2 regions of the Streptomyces sp. NPDC002057 genome follow, and region 2 is predicted to be linked to the other one. Evidence: riboswitches for the same ligand, from Rfam matches in the RefSeq annotation. Region 2 holds a riboswitch; the other holds the start of a gene.

Region 1 (4,004 bases), on a different contig from region 2:
CTGCGCGATCTTGGCGCGCAGGTCCTCGACGTCGACCTCGCCGTCGTCGGCCGTCTTCACGACGACGACCTTCATGCCGGCCATCACCGCGGAGGCGGCGTTGGTGCCGTGCGCGGAGGACGGGATGAGGCAGACCGTGCGCTGCTCGTCGCCGTTGGCGCGGTGGTAGGCGCGGACGGCGAGGAGACCGGCCAGCTCGCCCTGCGAGCCGGCGTTCGGCTGGATCGAGACCTTGTCGTAGCCGGTGACCTCGGCGAGGCGCTCCTCCAGCTCGGTGATGAGCGTGACGTAGCCCTGCGCCTGCTCGACCGGGGCGAACGGGTGCATCTGGCCGAACTCGGGCCAGGTCACCGACTCCATCTCGGTCGTCGCGTTCAGCTTCATCGTGCAGGAGCCGAGCGGGATCATGCCGCGGTCGAGCGCGTAGTCGCGGTCGGCGAGCTTGCGCAGGTAGCGCAGCATCGACGTCTCGGAGCGGTGCGCGTGGAAGACCGGGTGGGTCATGTACGCGTCCGAGCGCAGCAGACCGGCGGGCAGCCGGTCCTCGGCGTCGGCGTCCAGGGCCTCGACGTCGGCGGTGACGCCGAAGGCGCCCCACACGGCGGCGAGCTGGGCGCGCCCGGTGGTCTCGTCGCAGGACATCGACACGTGGTCGGCGTCGACGCGGTAGAGGTTCACACCGGCCTCGCGGGCGGCGGCGACGACCTCGTCGGCCTTGCCGGGCACGCGGGCGGTGAGGGTGTCGAAGAAGGCGCCCTGGGTGAGCTCCACGCCTCCGGCGGTCAGGCCGGCGGCGAGGATCGCGGCGTACCGGTGGGTGCGGCGCGCGATGCCCTTGAGGCCCTCGGGGCCGTGGTAGACGGCGTACATGCCGGCCATGACGGCGAGCAGCACCTGTGCGGTACAGATGTTGCTGGTGGCCTTCTCGCGGCGGATGTGCTGCTCGCGGGTCTGCAGGGCCAGGCGGTAGGCGCGGTTCCCGTCGGCGTCGACGGAGACACCGACCAGACGGCCGGGCAGGGAGCGGGCGTGCTTGTCCTGGACTGCCATGTAGCCGGCGTGCGGGCCGCCGAAGCCCATCGGCACACCGAAGCGCTGCGTCGTGCCCACGGCGATGTCCGCACCCAGCTCGCCGGGCGAGGTGAGCAGGGTGAGCGCGAGCAGGTCGGCGGCGACGGTGACGACGGCACCGAGCTCGTGGGCGGCGTCGATCAGCGGCTTGATGTCGCGGACGGCGCCGGAGGCACCGGGGTACTGGAGGAGCACGCCGAAGACGCCGCGCTCGGCGATCTCTGCCGGGATGCCGTCGCCGAGGTCCGCGACGACGACCTCGACACCGGTCGGCTCGGCGCGGGTCTCGATGACGGCGATCGTCTGCGGCAGGGCGTCGGCGTCGATGAGGAAGACACCGTTCTTGACCTTGCCGACGCGCCGGGCGAGCGCCATGGCCTCGGCGGCCGCGGTGCCCTCGTCGAGGAGGGAGGCGCCGGAGGTGGGCAGCCCCGTCAGGTCGGCGACGACGGTCTGGAAGTTCAGGAGGGCCTCGAGGCGGCCCTGCGAGATCTCCGGCTGGTACGGGGTGTAAGCGGTGTACCAGGCGGGGTTCTCCATCACGTTCCGCAGGATCACCGGCGGGGTGAAGGTGCCGTAGTACCCGAGGCCGATCATGGGCGCGAGGACCTGGTTGCGGTCGGCGAGCGTGCGCAGCTCGGCGAGCACCTCGGCCTCGGTGCGCGCGGCCGGCAGGCCGAGCGCCTCGGCGTTCTTGATCACGTCCGGAACGGCGGCGGCCGTGAGCTCGTCGAGGGAGCCGTAACCGACCTGGGCGAGCATCTTGGCGCGCGCCTCGGCGTCGGGTCCGATGTGCCGCTGCTCGAACGGGATGCCCTGTTCGAGCTCGGAGAGCGGAATGCGGTTGGCGGTCATGTACGGAGGCCTCCTGGTCGTCACGACCTGCGAGGGGCACCACGGCGCGGGTACCCGGACGGCCTCCCCCTCTGTCATCTCAACCTGAGAGTTTCACCGGCACGCTTCGCGGCACGCCGGCTTTCACCGTCGGTGAGAGCGCATGCCGTCGGACACCGCTCTGCTTTCCAGAGTGACCTCGTCCGCGCGGTACAGGGGCCTGAGAGATTCCGGGGAGGATTTGCTCCTTCGGCGCCCACCGGAAGGTTTCTCCGGGGGACTCTCCCGCACAGGGTCGACAGCCACAGCCAGCCTACCAGCGAGGTTGCGGCTCCCATCGCTCAAGTGGCCGACATCCCAGATGTGCACTTTCGTAGGGTGTAGAGCAGTTGCGACCAGTTGGAGGGACCGTGCAGACCGATATCGATCCGCGCAGCCTGATCGGCCGCAAGGCGTACGACCGGAGCGGGCACAAGATCGGAACCGTGGACGAGGTGTACCTGGACGACGCGACCGGCATCCCCGAGTGGGCGGCCGTCCGCACGGGCCTGTTCAGCCGGGACGCCTTCGTTCCCCTGGAACCGAGCGACCTGCTGGACGACGGTCTCCACATCCCGTACGAGCGGGCGCTCATCAAGGACGCCCCCGACTTCGGCGTGGGCCGCCACCTCTCCCCCGAACAGGAGCTCCAGCTCTACCGTCACTACAGCCTTGCGCTCCCCCCGCCGCCCAGCGACGCCCCGGACGCCGACTTCGGCCGCCTGGCGGGCCAGGACGGCCAGTAGCCCCCTCACAGGGGCGGCGCGGGCGGACCCGGGCGCGCCCGGGGGCCGCCGCCCCTATTCCCCACCCACCAACGGCAACGCCTCCCCGGGCACGAGCTCGGGATCGTCCACCGCGAAGGTCCGTACCCGCCCCGGCTTCGACCCGGGCGACTCGAACCGCACCGTGACGCGCCCGACCCCGCTCCCCTGGACCCACCCGGCCCCGTACACGGCGTGCCGCACGTCGTGTCCGGGCGACCAGTGCCGCTCGCCGGCCCCCTCGGTCCCGGGCCCGGCGGGGGCCACGGCCGTCGCGCCCGGGGCCCCGTCACCCTCCTCGGCCCCTCCCGAACCGGGAGAAGCCCCGGCCCCCGCCTCGGCCCCGGCCCCCGCATCGGCCGCTGCCCCCGCCATCGCCTCGGCCACCGCCTCCGCCTCGGCCTGGGCGAACAGATCCTCCTGCGTGTAGTCGGCGAGCCCGCTCACCCCGACCCCCAGCAGCCGCACACCCCCCGTCGTGTCGACCCCCTCCAGCAGCCGCCCCGCCGCCTCCCGCACCACACCCGGGTCGTCCGTGGGCCCCCGGAGCGTCTCGGACCGTGTGAGCGTGGAGAAGTCGAACCGCCGGACCTTGAGGACGATGGTCCGTCCCGAGTGCCCCGAGGCCCGCAGCCGCCCCACGCACCGCTCCGCCAGCCGCTCCACCTCGGTCCTGATCCGCACGCGGTCGTGCAGGTCGACGTCGAAGGTGTCCTCGACGGACACCGACTTGGCGTCCCGCTCGGCCACCACGGGCCGATCGTCGTACCCCTGGGCCATGCGGTGGAGGGAGGCCCCGTGCGCCCGCCCGAGGAGCCGTACGAGCTCGTCCTCGCCCGCCTCCGCGAGATCGGAGACGGTGGTCATCCCGGCCCGCCGCAGGTGCTCCCCGGTCGCCGGCCCGACCCCGGGCAGGATCCGCACCGAACGCGGCCCGAGCAGCTCCCGCTCCGTCCCCGGCTCGATGAGGACGAGTCCGTCGGGCTTGGCCTCCTCCGAGGCGATCTTCGCGATCATCTTGGACCCGGCGAGCCCCACGGACCCCGTCAGGCCGGTCGTCGCCAGGATGTCCACCCGCAGCCGCTCCCCCGCGGCGCGCGCGCTCGCGCTGTCGTCGGCCACGCCTCCGGCCTCCAGGTCCACGAAGGCCTCGTCGAGGCTGAGCGGTTCCACGAGCGGGGAGAGCCGCCCGAGCAGCTCCATCACCTGCTCGCTGATCGACCGGTAGAAGGCGAAGCGGGGGACGAGGTAGGCGGCGTTCGGGGCGAGCCGCCGCGCCTGGCCCATGGGCATCGC
Region 2 (4,004 bases):
GCCATGTCGACCAGACCGGCCTCGTCCACGTGGTACGCGACCACGTTGAACTGCTTGCCGGAGAAGTTCAGGCGCATGCCGTGGGTGAGGTGACCGCCGTGCGCCAGGTCCAGACCCAGGATCGTGTCGCCGGGCTGGGCGATCGCGAAGAGGGCGGCCTGGTTCGCGGAGGCGCCGGAGTGCGGCTGGACGTTGGCGTACTCGGCGCCGAAGAGGTCCTTGATCCGGTCGATCGCGATCTGCTCGGCGACGTCGACGTGCTCGCAGCCACCGTAGTAGCGGCGGCCCGGGTAGCCCTCGGCGTACTTGTTGGTGAGGACGGAGCCCTGCGCCTCCATGACGGCGACCGGAGCGAAGTTCTCCGAGGCGATCATCTCGAGGGTGGACTGCTGACGGCGGAGCTCGGCGTCGACGGCGGCGGCGACGTCGGGGTCCAGCTCGTGGAGGGGAGTGTTCAGAAGCGACATGAATCGATCCCTAAGGGGTCTCGGGCCCGGTCTCAGTTCCCGGCGGAGAACGCGGTGTACTCGTCGGCGGAGAGCAGCTCGTCCGGCTCACCCGCGACGCGCACCTTGAACAGCCAGCCACCCTCGAACGGAGCCGTGTTCACCAGGGACGGGTCGTCCACCACGTCCTGGTTGGCGGCGACGACCTCACCCGTGACGGGGGAGTACAGGTCGCTCACGGACTTCGTCGACTCCAGCTCGCCGCAGGTCTCGCCCGCGGTGACCGTGGAGCCGACCTCGGGGAGCTGGGCGTAGACGACGTCACCGAGCGCGTTGGCGGCGAACTCCGTGATGCCGACGGTCGAGACGCCTTCCTCGGCGTCCGACAGCCACTCGTGCTCCTTGGTGTAGCGCAGCTGCTGGGGGTTGCTCATGGCCTGATTCTCCTGGATCGGGGGAGTGCTGATGAACGTGGGTCTTGCGGGGTGAGACGCGAAGTGAGACGGATACGTCACTTCTGGCGCTTGTAGAACGGCAGCGCCACGACCTCGTACGCCTCGTGGGTGCCACGGATGTCCACACCTACACCCTGGGTGCCGGGCGTGGCGTGCGCTGCGTCCACGTACGCGATGGCGATCGGCTTTCCGAGGGTCGGCGACGGGGCGCCGGAGGTGACCTCGCCGATCACCACGCCGTCCTTGACGACGGAGAAGCCGGCGCGCGGGACCCGGCGGCCCTCGGCGACCAGGCCGACGAGCTTGCGCGGCGGGGCGGTCTCGGCGCGCTCGGCGGCCTTCTCCAGCGCCTCGCGGCCGACGAAGCGACCCTCGTTGGTGGTCTTCTCGAACTTCACGACCCGGCCCAGGCCCGCGTCGAAGGGGGTGAGCGCGGTGGTCAGCTCGTGGCCGTACAGCGGCATGCCCGCCTCCAGGCGGAGCGTGTCACGGCAGGACAGGCCGCAGGGGATCAGACCGACCGGGGCGCCCGCCTCGGTCAGCGCCCTCCACACGCCCTCGGCGTGCTCGGGCTTCAGGAACAGCTCGAAGCCGTCCTCGCCGGTGTAGCCGGTACGGGCGATCAGGGCCGGCACGCCCGCGACCGTGCCGGGCAGACCGGCGTAGTACTTCAGACCGTCCAGGTCGGCGTCGGTCAGCGACTTCAGGATGCCGGGGGACTCCGGGCCCTGGACCGCGATCAGGGCGTACGCGTCACGGTCGTCCCGGACCTCGGCGTCGAAGCCCGCCGCGCGCTCGGTCAGCGCGTCCAGGACGATCTGGGCGTTGGAGGCGTTGGCGACGACCATGTACTCCGTGTCCTGGAGCCGGTACACGATCAGGTCGTCGAGGATGCCGCCGTCCTCCTGGCAGATCATCGTGTAGCGGGCACGGCCGACGCCCACCGTGGAGATGTTGCCGACCAGGGCGTGGTCGAGGAGCTCCACGGCCTGCGGCCCCGTGACGGTGATCTCGCCCATGTGGGAGAGGTCGAAGAGACCCGCCTTGGTGCGGACGGCGATGTGCTCGTCCCGCTCGCTGGCGTAGCGGAGCGGCATGTCCCAGCCCGCGAAGTCGGTCATGGTCGCGCCCAGCGAACGATGCAGGGCATCGAGGGCGGTCAGACGGGCAGTGCTCATGGGGTGGCTCCCGGGTCCCAAGGGCGGTTCGGTGACGAAACACATGACGGGCGAGGACGTCCTCCCCATCTGTCATGGAACCTGAGAGGTTCACCGAGAGCATCTCGTCGCCGTGAGAACGGCACCGGGAGATCGGCTTGCACCTTGGGTGGGGACACGTCGGGGTGTCCCGCTTTTCAGATCTGCCTCATCCACGCGGTACGGGGCCTGAGAGATTCAAGGGAGGGTCTTGCTCCTTCGGCGTCCGGACACGTACGGCGTCCGGAACTCTCCCGCGCGGATTCGAGCGGCCGGTATGCGATTGTGTGGCGACTGTGCGCGCCTGGCGCGCACATCATTGCACGCGAGCCCGGCGGGGCATATCGCTTGTGTCTCATTACCGTTTCTTTACACTTTGTGGGCAAGGGTCTTCTCAGGCCCGGCAGGGGGAGAAGCGATGAGGTTCCAGCACACCGGCGCGTACGCGCCGAGTACCGGCATACCGTCCCAACGGGCCCGCGCCAGGACCCGCGGCCGCGGCCGGCTCCTGCGCGACCTGCGCGAGCGCGGCGGCCGGGGCCCCCGCGCCCTCACCTTCGCCGCCGGGGACCTCGTGGTCGTCTCCGGGCTGCCCGGCAGCGGCAAGTCCACCCTCATGAAGCGCGCCGCCGAGGGCACCGGCATCGACTCCCAGGACACCCGCGAGCGCTGGGAGGCCCGGATGCCCCGCTTCCTGCCGTACGCCGTCTACCGCCCCCTGGTCCGGCTCGCGCACTACGCCGGACTGCGCCGCGCCCTGCGCTCCGGCGCGAGCGTGGTCGTGCACGACTGCGGCACCCAGTCCTGGGTGCGCGGCTGGCTCGGCCGCGCGGCCCGCCGCCGGGGCAGATCCCTCCACCTGGTCCTGCTCGACGTCGCCCCGGACACCGCCCGCGAGGGACAGCGCTCCCGCGGCCGGGGGGTCTCCTCCTACGCCTTCGCCCGGCACCGGCGGGCCGTCGGCCGGCTCGTCGCGGCCGCCGAGTCCGGCCGCCTGCCGCACGGCTGCGCCTCCGCGACCCTCCTCGACCGGGACGCGGCGGACTCCCTGCGGAGGATCGGCTTCCGCGACGCCGTCTGAGGGGGGCTCCCGGCCCGCGAGGTGCCGGACCTCCCGTCCCCGGGAGCGCTCGTACCCTTGTCTTCTGGCCACACCGGCTCCGGGGCGGCGTTAGGGTGCTGCCCGGGGCGGCCGGTGCGGCAGGCCGTGCGAGAGGGGACGAGGGGACCGTGGACGTGACGTGGCCGGGCAACGAGCTCGAAGAGGTCCTTGCCGCCTCACTCGGCAACCCCGAGGCGGGCGGACGCCTGGTCGAGGTGCTCGGCCGCAGCCCCGTCTGGGTGCCCCTGCCCAACGGCGGCGGACCCGACAGCCGTGACCTCGACCTCGCGACCCTGGAGATAGACGGCGCGGCCTACGTCCCCGTCTTCAGCTCCGAGCAGCAGTTCCTCGCCTGCGTCGGCGGCCACATGTCCTTCACCGTCGCCCCCGCCCGCGACTTCGCCCGCGGTCTGCCCCCGCAGCTCGGCATCGCCGTGAACCCGGGCGGCACCGTCGGCGTCCCGCTGCCCCCGCCCGCCGTGGCGGAACTCTGCCGCTCCGGCCGCACCCCGCTCGACGGACCCGCCACCGGCGGCCGCGTCCGCCTCTTCGAGCCCGACTGGCAGGACGACCCCGTCGACTTCCTCGCCGCTGCCTCCGCCGAGTTCGAGGCCGTCGGCGTCGTCACCACCGCCCGCCGCGCCCTCGCCAGCGTCGAGGGCACCGAACCCGCCCTCTTCGTCGGCGTCCAGCTCGCCGCCTGGGACGGCGTCGACCGCAACGCGCCCCTGGACGCCCTCGGCCGCGCCCTGGGCCGGGTCGAGGTCGCCTGGCCGGTCAACCTCATCCTGCTCGACATGGCGCA

What was found. Region 2 has a riboswitch for glycine ahead of gcvT (glycine cleavage system aminomethyltransferase GcvT). Riboswitches for the same ligand answer to the same signal wherever they lie in the genome.
Region 1: it holds a riboswitch for glycine, as region 2 does, so the genes downstream of both, gcvP (aminomethyl-transferring glycine dehydrogenase) here and gcvT (glycine cleavage system aminomethyltransferase GcvT) in region 2, are expected to answer to the same signal.

Annotation. Positions count from the first base shown of each region.
Region 1 covers NZ_JBEOXR010000063.1:31,196-35,199, forward strand. Annotated here, with positions in the region: gene gcvP (aminomethyl-transferring glycine dehydrogenase) at 1-1,926, opposite strand, end outside; glycine riboswitch at 2,104-2,203, opposite strand; gene ABT129_RS33345 (PRC-barrel domain-containing protein) at 2,316-2,690, shown strand; gene ABT129_RS33350 (DNA polymerase IV) at 2,745-4,004, opposite strand, start outside.
Region 2 covers NZ_JBEOXR010000002.1:305,759-309,762, forward strand. Annotated here, with positions in the region: gene glyA (serine hydroxymethyltransferase) at 1-467, opposite strand, end outside; gene gcvH (glycine cleavage system protein GcvH) at 500-880, opposite strand; gene gcvT (glycine cleavage system aminomethyltransferase GcvT) at 958-2,079, opposite strand; glycine riboswitch at 2,139-2,264, opposite strand; glycine riboswitch at 2,266-2,364, opposite strand; gene ABT129_RS03180 (AAA family ATPase) at 2,516-3,178, shown strand; gene ABT129_RS03185 (enhanced serine sensitivity protein SseB) at 3,328-4,004, shown strand, end outside.